2 regions of the Gottfriedia sp. OAE603 genome follow, and region 1 is predicted to be linked to the other one. Evidence: predicted binding sites of a transcription regulator. Region 1 holds the regulator's gene; the other holds the start of a gene.
What was found. The regulator LexA, encoded in region 1, represses DNA repair genes until DNA is damaged. The targets are predictions, from matches to a motif close to CGAACATATGTTCG.

Region 1 (4,333 bases):
CCATCTAAAGAAATATCGTTTGAATCGTAAAGAACGACTAATCTTCCTAATCCTAAGTGACCAGCTAATGAAGCTGCTTCAGCTGAAACGCCTTCCATTAAATCTCCATCACCACAAATTGAATATGTAAAATGATCTACAACATTTAAATCTTCTTTATTATATGTACCAGCTAAATGACGTTCTGCTAATGCAATACCAACTGCCATTGAAATACCTTGTCCTAGTGGTCCAGTTGTTGCTTCTACTCCATGTGTATGTCCAAATTCTGGATGACCTGGCGTGTTACTACCCCACTGACGGAAGTTTTTAATATCTTCTATAGAAACTTCATATCCTGATAAATGAAGCATGCTATAAAGTAACATTGAACCATGACCTGCTGATAACACAAATCGGTCTCTGTTAAACCATTTTGCATTTTTTGGATTGTGATTCATAAACTTTGCAAATAATGCATATGCCATTGGTGCTGCACCCATAGGCATTCCAGGGTGACCTGAGTTTGATTTTTCGATCGCATCAATTGATAAAGTACGAATCGTATTAATTGCTAATTGTTCAATATTATTAGACATAAATTTCGCTCCTTTAGCTTATTCATAAATATTATCATATAGTTTCGTATGATTTATTACAATAACTATCACTTAGTTTTAACAATTTTTAGAAATTCTTGTCATAAAATAGAAAAAAAGCAGAAATAAATATTTCCGCTTAGTGTAAATTTCTTTTTCGAATTGCTTTTGCAATTTTTAACTTTGCAGGTGTAATATCGTTACCTTTCTCGTCTACTATTTTAATAGAAGTTAATTCATCTACCATACGAGAACGAAAATCAGCTAAATATTCTTTTCTTAATTTTTCTTGCTCTATTTTTTCATCCGGAGTTAATCCTTCAGCTTTAGACTTTTTTGATAATTCATTGATCCTATTTAAAGTTTTAGGTGAAACCATCTTACCTTCTCCTCTCACTTGAATGATTCAATTATTTCAATTCAATTATCATATCTTACATTAAAATTGCTTAGCTTTCAATCTTTGAAATTTCACCAATGTACTCATTATATCTTCTATTAACCGTTGCTTTAGAAACATCATAGCCAAATCCTCTTAAAGTAGCTGCAATTTCCTCAAATGTTAGATTATTTTGACGCAAACGAACGATTTCAGTAATTGGCAATTCTTTCTTCTCTCGTCCCCCACCATTTATGCTACCCTCTAGGTTTCTTTCGGGTTTATAACCATTTTCAACAGCTTTTCTCATACCTCGTTTTATTTTCATATTATGTATTTTTCTTTGATATTCTTCTACAATACTTAAAATCTCAAGCACCATTTCATCACTTTCACTTAATTGAAATTCACCATTTTGAGATGATGTAAAAAGCTTGATCCCCTCTTTTTTTAAGAAGTGCAAAATGGCTATTCTAGCATGTCCACGGCCAAGACGAGTTTCATCTTGAATTAATAAAGCTTCTACTTTATTTTCTTTAATGGATTCAAATAATTCTATTAAACCATCTCTTTCAACAACATAACCGCTTGCTTGTTCGCTTATTGTTTTAAGAATACACATTCCCATCCGCTCACTTAGTTCAGACAGCTCAACTATTTGTCTTTGCAGTGATGTTTCTTGTGAATCCTTAGCTGTACTTACTCTTGCATAGATAATTGCATTCATTAGTTGATACCCCCATACGAACATGAAAACTACTTTCCGAAAAAAACGAACTAACGTTTGTATATATTATCCTATCATGATATAATTAAAAAAATAAAGAGGAACGTATTATCTACTTTACAGGTTAGGGGGAAATTTACGTGAATAAGTTATCTAAAAGACAAGCTGAAATTCTAGCGTATATTAAAGATGAAGTAAAAGTTAAAGGTTATCCGCCTTCAGTTCGAGAAATTGCTGAAGCTGTTGGACTAGCTTCTAGTTCTACTGTTCATGGACATTTAGAAAGATTAGAACAAAAGGGATTTATTCGCCGAGACCCAACTAAGCCACGTGCTATTGAAATTCTTGGAGATAGTAGCCCTGTTGTAAATGAAGCTCAAGCTGTTTACAGTGAAATATATAGCGACATAATGAATATTCCTGTAATTGGGAAAGTTACTGCCGGTATCCCTATTACTGCAGTTGAGAATGTTGAAGAGTATTTTCCTTTACCAACTAGTGTTGCACCTGCAAATGAACAAGTCTTTATGCTTCGAGTTGAAGGTGACAGTATGATGAATGCAGGAATTTTAAATGGTGATCTAGTAATTGTTAAAAAACAGTTTACTGCTGAAAATGGAGAAATTGTTGTAGCTATGACAGAAGATAGCGAGGCAACTGTTAAACGCTTCTATAAAGAAAGTGATCATTTCAGACTACAACCAGAAAACGACGCTCTACTACCTATCTTACTAAAACAAGTATCTATTTTAGGTAAAGTTATTGGCGTATACCGTACATATCATTAATTAATTTGGAGGCAATGACATAATCTGTGATTGCCTCTTTATTATCTTTACATATCTCACATAGATACGAATTTATCATACTAAGGGGTTAATTATGAGTAAGTTTGAATGGAGAAAACATTTAAAAGAAATTTATCTACCTAAAAATTATCCTGAGGTTATTGATCTACCAGCAATGAAATATTTCACAATTAATGGAACAGGTAATCCCAATTCTGAACAGTTCACAAAGTGTATTGAAGCTTTATATTCATTGTCTTATGCCGTAAGAATGATGCCAAAAAAAGGAATTATGCCTGATGGTTATTATGAATATACTGTATTTCCATTGGAAGGATTCTGGGATTTAGATGAAAAAGGAAGAAAATTGGATTATTTAAATAAAGACCATCTCGTCTACAAATTAATGATCAGACAACCTGATTTTGTAACACAAGAAGTTTTTGAGATTGCCGTTAATAGTGTTAAAGAAAAAAAGTCCCAACTTGAGATAGATAAAGTAGGTTTTGAAACAATAACAGAAGGTCTATGTGTCCAAGCTATGCATAATGGAAGTTATGATCTTGAACCGGCTACTTTTGCTTTAATGGAACAATTTTGTTCTCAAAACAACTTAGAAAGACTTGAAAAAACACATAAAGAAATCTATATTTCAGACGCTCGAAAAACACCTTCAGAAAAACTAAAAACAGTTTTAAGGTTTAACGTAAAGAATCTTTAAACTTAATCAAAAAAAATAAGAGCTTGGTAATCCAGGCTCTTTGTTTTAATTGTCAATTTTTTAAATTTAACTTTTAACTCCCCTAATACTCCTTTTTTGATGCATTTTTTTCTAAATCTTCACGGAAAGCTACAGCTAAATAATTATCAATGATATTTCTTGTAATTGGAGATTGAAACACCTGACTATTATATGCACCATCTTTATATTCAATTATATCAATCGTTTTTTCTATATTCTCATTCGTAATTTCATCATAATACTTAACAAGTACTTCAATTAATGGTTCATCAATTTTAATTTCCAACTCTCTATTGAAAAATACTACTTTTGTATACGCAAGTTCATCAATCATTATATCTAACTCACCATTAGCTGCTTCTATTTCTTTCTTTAAGGACTCTTTCAAATCAGTAAAATATGATTCGAATTTATTACAAAGTTTATGATAAGCATGATTCTCTGATACTGTCTCTTTATAAATTTCTTTTGTTTTTAAAATGAATTCCTTTTTAAAATCCATAACCTAGCCCTCTCCTCCCCAAATATGATTGGAGTTTTTATACATTCTATTCATTTCACATAGATTAATAGAATAAAAGCAATAAAAGTTTTCTAAAACTTTCATTTATTTATTCATCTTATTGTTTCAAATAATAGGAGTTTTGACATGTTTAGAAGAATTATTAAAAGGAATACATTCATTTCAATAATAAGTGAAGGGATCTTAGTGATGACTGTTCTTTATGAAACGAAACGATTAATGCTACGAATATTTGAAGATGAACATCTTGAATCAACGAAATCCTTTTGGGGTGATGAAGATGTTATGGCCCTTTGCAGTGGTGCTACGACTGAGGAATTATTATCCCAAATCATACTCGGATATCGCAAGTGCCACGAAAAGACAGGTTTATCGGTTTATGCAGTGGAAGAAAAAAATTCAGGTTGTATTATTGGTGCAGCAGGATTTAATATTTCTGGGAATATGGACACTGTAGAATTAATTTACCATTTTAATAAAAACTCATGGGGTCAAGGATATGCAACCGAAGCTGTTAAAGCATGTCTAGACCTTGCTATACATCACGGTAGCGTCAAACTGATTACCGCTTCTTGTGACGTTAAAAATGTTGGCTC
Region 2 (4,333 bases), 810 kb from region 1:
TATATGAACATTTATATTTGTTAAGACAAGGAAGGTATGTAATATTGGATGGAAAAAGTCATGTAATTGTAGGATTATTCGCAACAGGAGTAACAATGTATGCAACAAACAATGATGCAATGACCGTTCCACTTATTGTTGGTGCAATCAGTAGTTTGGCTCCAGATTTAGATCATCATAATGGTTCATTAACGAAGAAAGTTTCTACACCGCTTAAGATTTTATTTAGCTTTTTATTTTTAGCAGTTTCTTTATTTATCATCATGAAAACGGGGAAGTTGATTTATTCTGGATCATGGATATATGGTGTAGGAATATTAGTTCTATTTTTGTTTTGTATTAGTTGGCTACGGAATTTAAAAACGATTTTAATGTTGACTGGCTTATTAATATCATTTATAGGTTGGTTTGCTTTTTATGGAAATTGGTCAATCATTGCACTTGGGCTCTTTATTGCTATCTCTTCAAGGTTAAAGCACCGTGGTCCAACCCATTCACTTTACTTTTTAGCGATTTGGAGTGGTATTTGTTTTTTTATTCAAAAAGACCTACAAATTGATGGCCTTTGGTTGGCAGGGACAGTCGGGTATTTTTCTCATCTTCTAGCTGACCAACTGTTTACAAAACAGAGTATAAAGTGGCTCTAGTTTCTTCTTTCTTACATTTTTTTATTGAAAATATCCATACTAAAAAGGATGTTGATAATGAAAGAAGGGGCATAATTTGAAGAAAACAAATCTTTGGTATATTGCGTTTACTATGGTTCTGATTTTAACTTTTTCAGTTCCAGTTAATGCAAACACTCATTTTCACAATCAGCAAACTGTGAAGGTTTCTACAAAAACGAGTTTCTCTAGTAAGCAATCATCGATGCAATATGCAGCAAGAAGATCTTATCGCTCAAATAGAAGCTATCGTCCAACTGCTCCTAGATCTAATTACCGTACCCCTAGAAGTACGGGTAGGAACTTTTTAGGATATGCTGGTGCTTTTGGAATTGGATCGCTATTTGGTTCGATGATGCATCCATTTGGTGGTTATTATGGTGGACAACAATTTGGATTTTCATTTTTTAGTCTTTTAATTGATATTTTAATTATCGTTGCCATTATTTGGTTTGTTAAAAAAATCTTTCGAAGAGGAAACAGAGATCATTATTAATGAACTGAGGTGACTGATGAAAATCTATCTAAATGAACAAGACGTGGCAAATGCAATTTGTGTATTTGTTGCTGATTTAGAACGAATTCACCCTGAAGAAGTGCAAATTGAATTTTTGTTCAATGAAGGCGAAGGTGTAAGTTGTCTAGTGAAAATGTATAACCGGAGCTTCAATTACGGTGAACAACAAATGTCAGATGCCATCGGTTTTTTTCTTGATGAAGTACATCGATTTTCTTCTCACTCAATGGAAATTATCATTCATTTTCATGAAGATGAAGGAATCACAAGCGAAGTATCATTTACATACTAATAAACCCGAGAGGAACGAATTGTTCTATCTCGGGTTTTTCTATTTTTAAGCTAGATGTTAGGCATAATTTGTTACGTATTCGTAAACAATATCTTGTACTAATTCATGTAACGAACGTTCGCTTTTTTCTTGCTCGGCTAAAATTTGTTTGTACAGTTCATCTAGCATATCATTTGTAATCCACTCTTCATGTTCTCCCCCATATTGTGTTAATGCTCGCTTTATCATTAGCTTTACAAACTGTCCATCCACTTACATCGTTCCTTCCCCCCGAGTTAGTTTAAGTATATCCAAATTTTTCATTACTTCATAGAGAAAAAATTAATTGAAATAGAACGTATATTCGTTTAATATATGTTTATAATAAAAATAAGAACATGAGTTCTGCTATTTTTTGGAAGAATTGGGAGTGATATGTATGAGCGTTTGTTATGAAGAGTTACCACATCATCGTATATTATGCATCGATATGAAAAGCTTTTATGCAAGTTGTTCTGCGGTCATGCTCGAATTAGATCCATTAACATGTTACTTAGCAGTTGTTGGAGATGTTGAAAGAGAAGGAAGTATTGTATTAGCAGCTTCACCGCAATTAAAAAAAGAGTTTGGTATTAAAACAGGTTCACGAGTGTTTGAAATTCCAAAAGATCCGCGGATTAAAATTGTTAATCCATCAATGGCAAAGTATTTGGAAATATCAACAAACATTGTGAAGTTATTAAATGAATATGTGCCATTAGAGGATTTACATGTATATAGTGTTGACGAATGTTTTTTAAAGGTTGATGGCGTGAAGAAATTATGGGGCGACGCATGGGAAATTGCTGAAAAAATTCAAGCTGACATTTTAGCTCGTTTTAAATTACCATGTTCAATTGGGATTGGCCCTAATATGTTAATGTCAAAGCTCTGTCTTGACTTAGAAGGGAAAAAGAAAGGCATTGCAGAGTGGACATATGAAGATGTAGAAAAAAAACTATGGGAGGTTAGTCCGCTTAGTGAGATGTGGGGGATTGGTCGAAAAATTGAACGCACCCTTAATTCAATGGGCATTTTTACAGTAGGACAGCTAGCGAAATACCCACTTCACCTGCTTGAAAAAAAGTTTGGTGTGATGGGAAACCAACTATATCATCATGCATGGGGAGTGGATCTCTCTGAGCTTGGTGCGCCAATTATGAATGGTCAGATTAGTTTTGGAAAAAGCCAAATATTGATGAGAGACTATACAAAAGTAGAAGAAATTAAATTTGTTATTCGTGAAATGTGTGAAGAAGTAGCGCGACGTACGCGCAATGCTAAAAAGGCAGGCAGAACAATTACACTAGGAATCGGATATAGTCGCGAGGAGTTTGGAGGAGGCTTCTCTCATGCATTTACGATGGATGAACCAACAAATATCACATCGGACTTGTATGAAGTTTGTATGAGACTTTTCGATCAATATTACGAAGGAAAAACTGTGCGACAAGTACTTATTACTCTGTCTAATATTGTCAGTGATGAATTGATGCAACTAAATTTATTTGATCAGAAAAAGCCCCAAAAACGAAATCTAGGCTACGTGATGGATGCAGTAAGAAAAAAATACGGCTCCAATGCACTTCTATGGGCAGTTTCCTACGCAGAAGGCGGCACCGCACTTGCTAGAAGTAAGCTAGTAGGAGGACATAAAGGGTAACAAGAAAAGTGGAGGCGACTGCTCAGCTCCGACAAGCGTAAGACGAATCCCAATGAAAGTGCTTTTTACTTTCAATGGGATTTGGCTTACGACCTCGAGGAGCTAGGAGGCGGAACTAGACAGAAAGAAAAGTGGAGGCAAATAGCCTTGCCCGACAAGCATAAATCCCAATGTTCGTTACTTGGACTGCTAACTAGCTAGAACGACATCGAGATATAGAAGGCGTGATGAATACCAAAACGTTACTAAGAAAGATAGATAAAAGGAGAAGATTTTAAATGATTCGTGACCGAGGTACGATCAAATGGACGTCAATGATGTTACCTGAACATGTAAAGATGCTTCGCGACTGGAAAGTGTCACAAAACTATGAACAGCAAAGAGATGTGGATGAGCAGTTATTAGAAGAGATGAATCGCCATCTTCAGCAAGCTGTTTTTGAAGATGAAAATGTACAGATTACGTATTATAAAGATCACCATCATCATTTCGTGAGTGGAAAAGTAGGGAAAATTAATTTACACCAAAATAGACTTTCTATATACGAAGAACAAGCAGGTTATATGGAACTAATATTAAGTGATATTGTTGATGTAAAGATTGGAACGTGAAGACCCAAATCATAAATATTGTTTATGTTAGCGAAAAATAACTCCCTTATTTTTATATATACAACGAAAGGGGGAGTTGGAAATGGCGCAAATCGCTACTCAACAACTAACATTGTATGTAAATTTACATGCAGGAAAAGATGCAGAGGGGAAAGACATCATTAAGAAAAAGGTATACAAGAATGTGAAGGTCGGTGTGGATTTAGAGAAGCTAATCCTGATTGGTAATGCACTGGCATCACTTCAAGATTTACCTGTAGCAGAATTGGAAGTATTAAGTAACGGGGTGCTTTTAAACAATATATAGAAATGGGGAGATGGAAAATGATCCAAACATTAGAGTTAAAATTTTTAAATGAACAAGAGAAAATTGTTACATTAACTGTCGATAATCCTACGATTCCAGTTAATCCAGCACTAATTAAGCAAGTAATGGATAAAATTGTAGCAAATAATGTTTTTACCTCAACTGGTGGAACTGTTGTAGCAGTACAAAGTGCTCGCCTTATTGGTAAAGAAGTAATCAATATTGATCTTTAAAAAAATGAAGCGTCCGAACGCTTCAAA

Region 2: the regulator LexA is predicted to act here: its motif matches at 1,807-1,820, upstream of ABID96_RS12750 (Y-family DNA polymerase).

Annotation. Positions count from the first base shown of each region.
Region 1 covers NZ_JBEUNN010000001.1:1,701,100-1,705,432, reverse strand. Annotated here, with positions in the region: gene tkt (transketolase) at 1-578, opposite strand, end outside; gene ABID96_RS08445 (DUF896 domain-containing protein) at 718-957, opposite strand; gene ABID96_RS08440 (YneB family resolvase-like protein) at 1,028-1,684, opposite strand; gene lexA (transcriptional repressor LexA) at 1,825-2,472, shown strand; gene ABID96_RS08430 (GyrI-like domain-containing protein) at 2,567-3,193, shown strand; gene ABID96_RS08425 (hypothetical protein) at 3,276-3,716, opposite strand; gene ABID96_RS08420 (GNAT family N-acetyltransferase) at 3,864-4,333, shown strand, end outside.
Region 2 covers NZ_JBEUNN010000001.1:2,512,000-2,516,332, reverse strand. Annotated here, with positions in the region: gene ABID96_RS12770 (metal-dependent hydrolase) at 45-647, shown strand; gene ABID96_RS12765 (hypothetical protein) at 724-1,161, shown strand; gene ABID96_RS12760 (DUF2653 family protein) at 1,178-1,474, shown strand; gene ABID96_RS12755 (YqzH family protein) at 1,532-1,726, opposite strand; gene ABID96_RS12750 (Y-family DNA polymerase) at 1,893-3,155, shown strand; gene ABID96_RS12745 (YolD-like family protein) at 3,434-3,766, shown strand; gene ABID96_RS12740 (DUF1659 domain-containing protein) at 3,849-4,073, shown strand; gene ABID96_RS12735 (DUF2922 domain-containing protein) at 4,091-4,306, shown strand.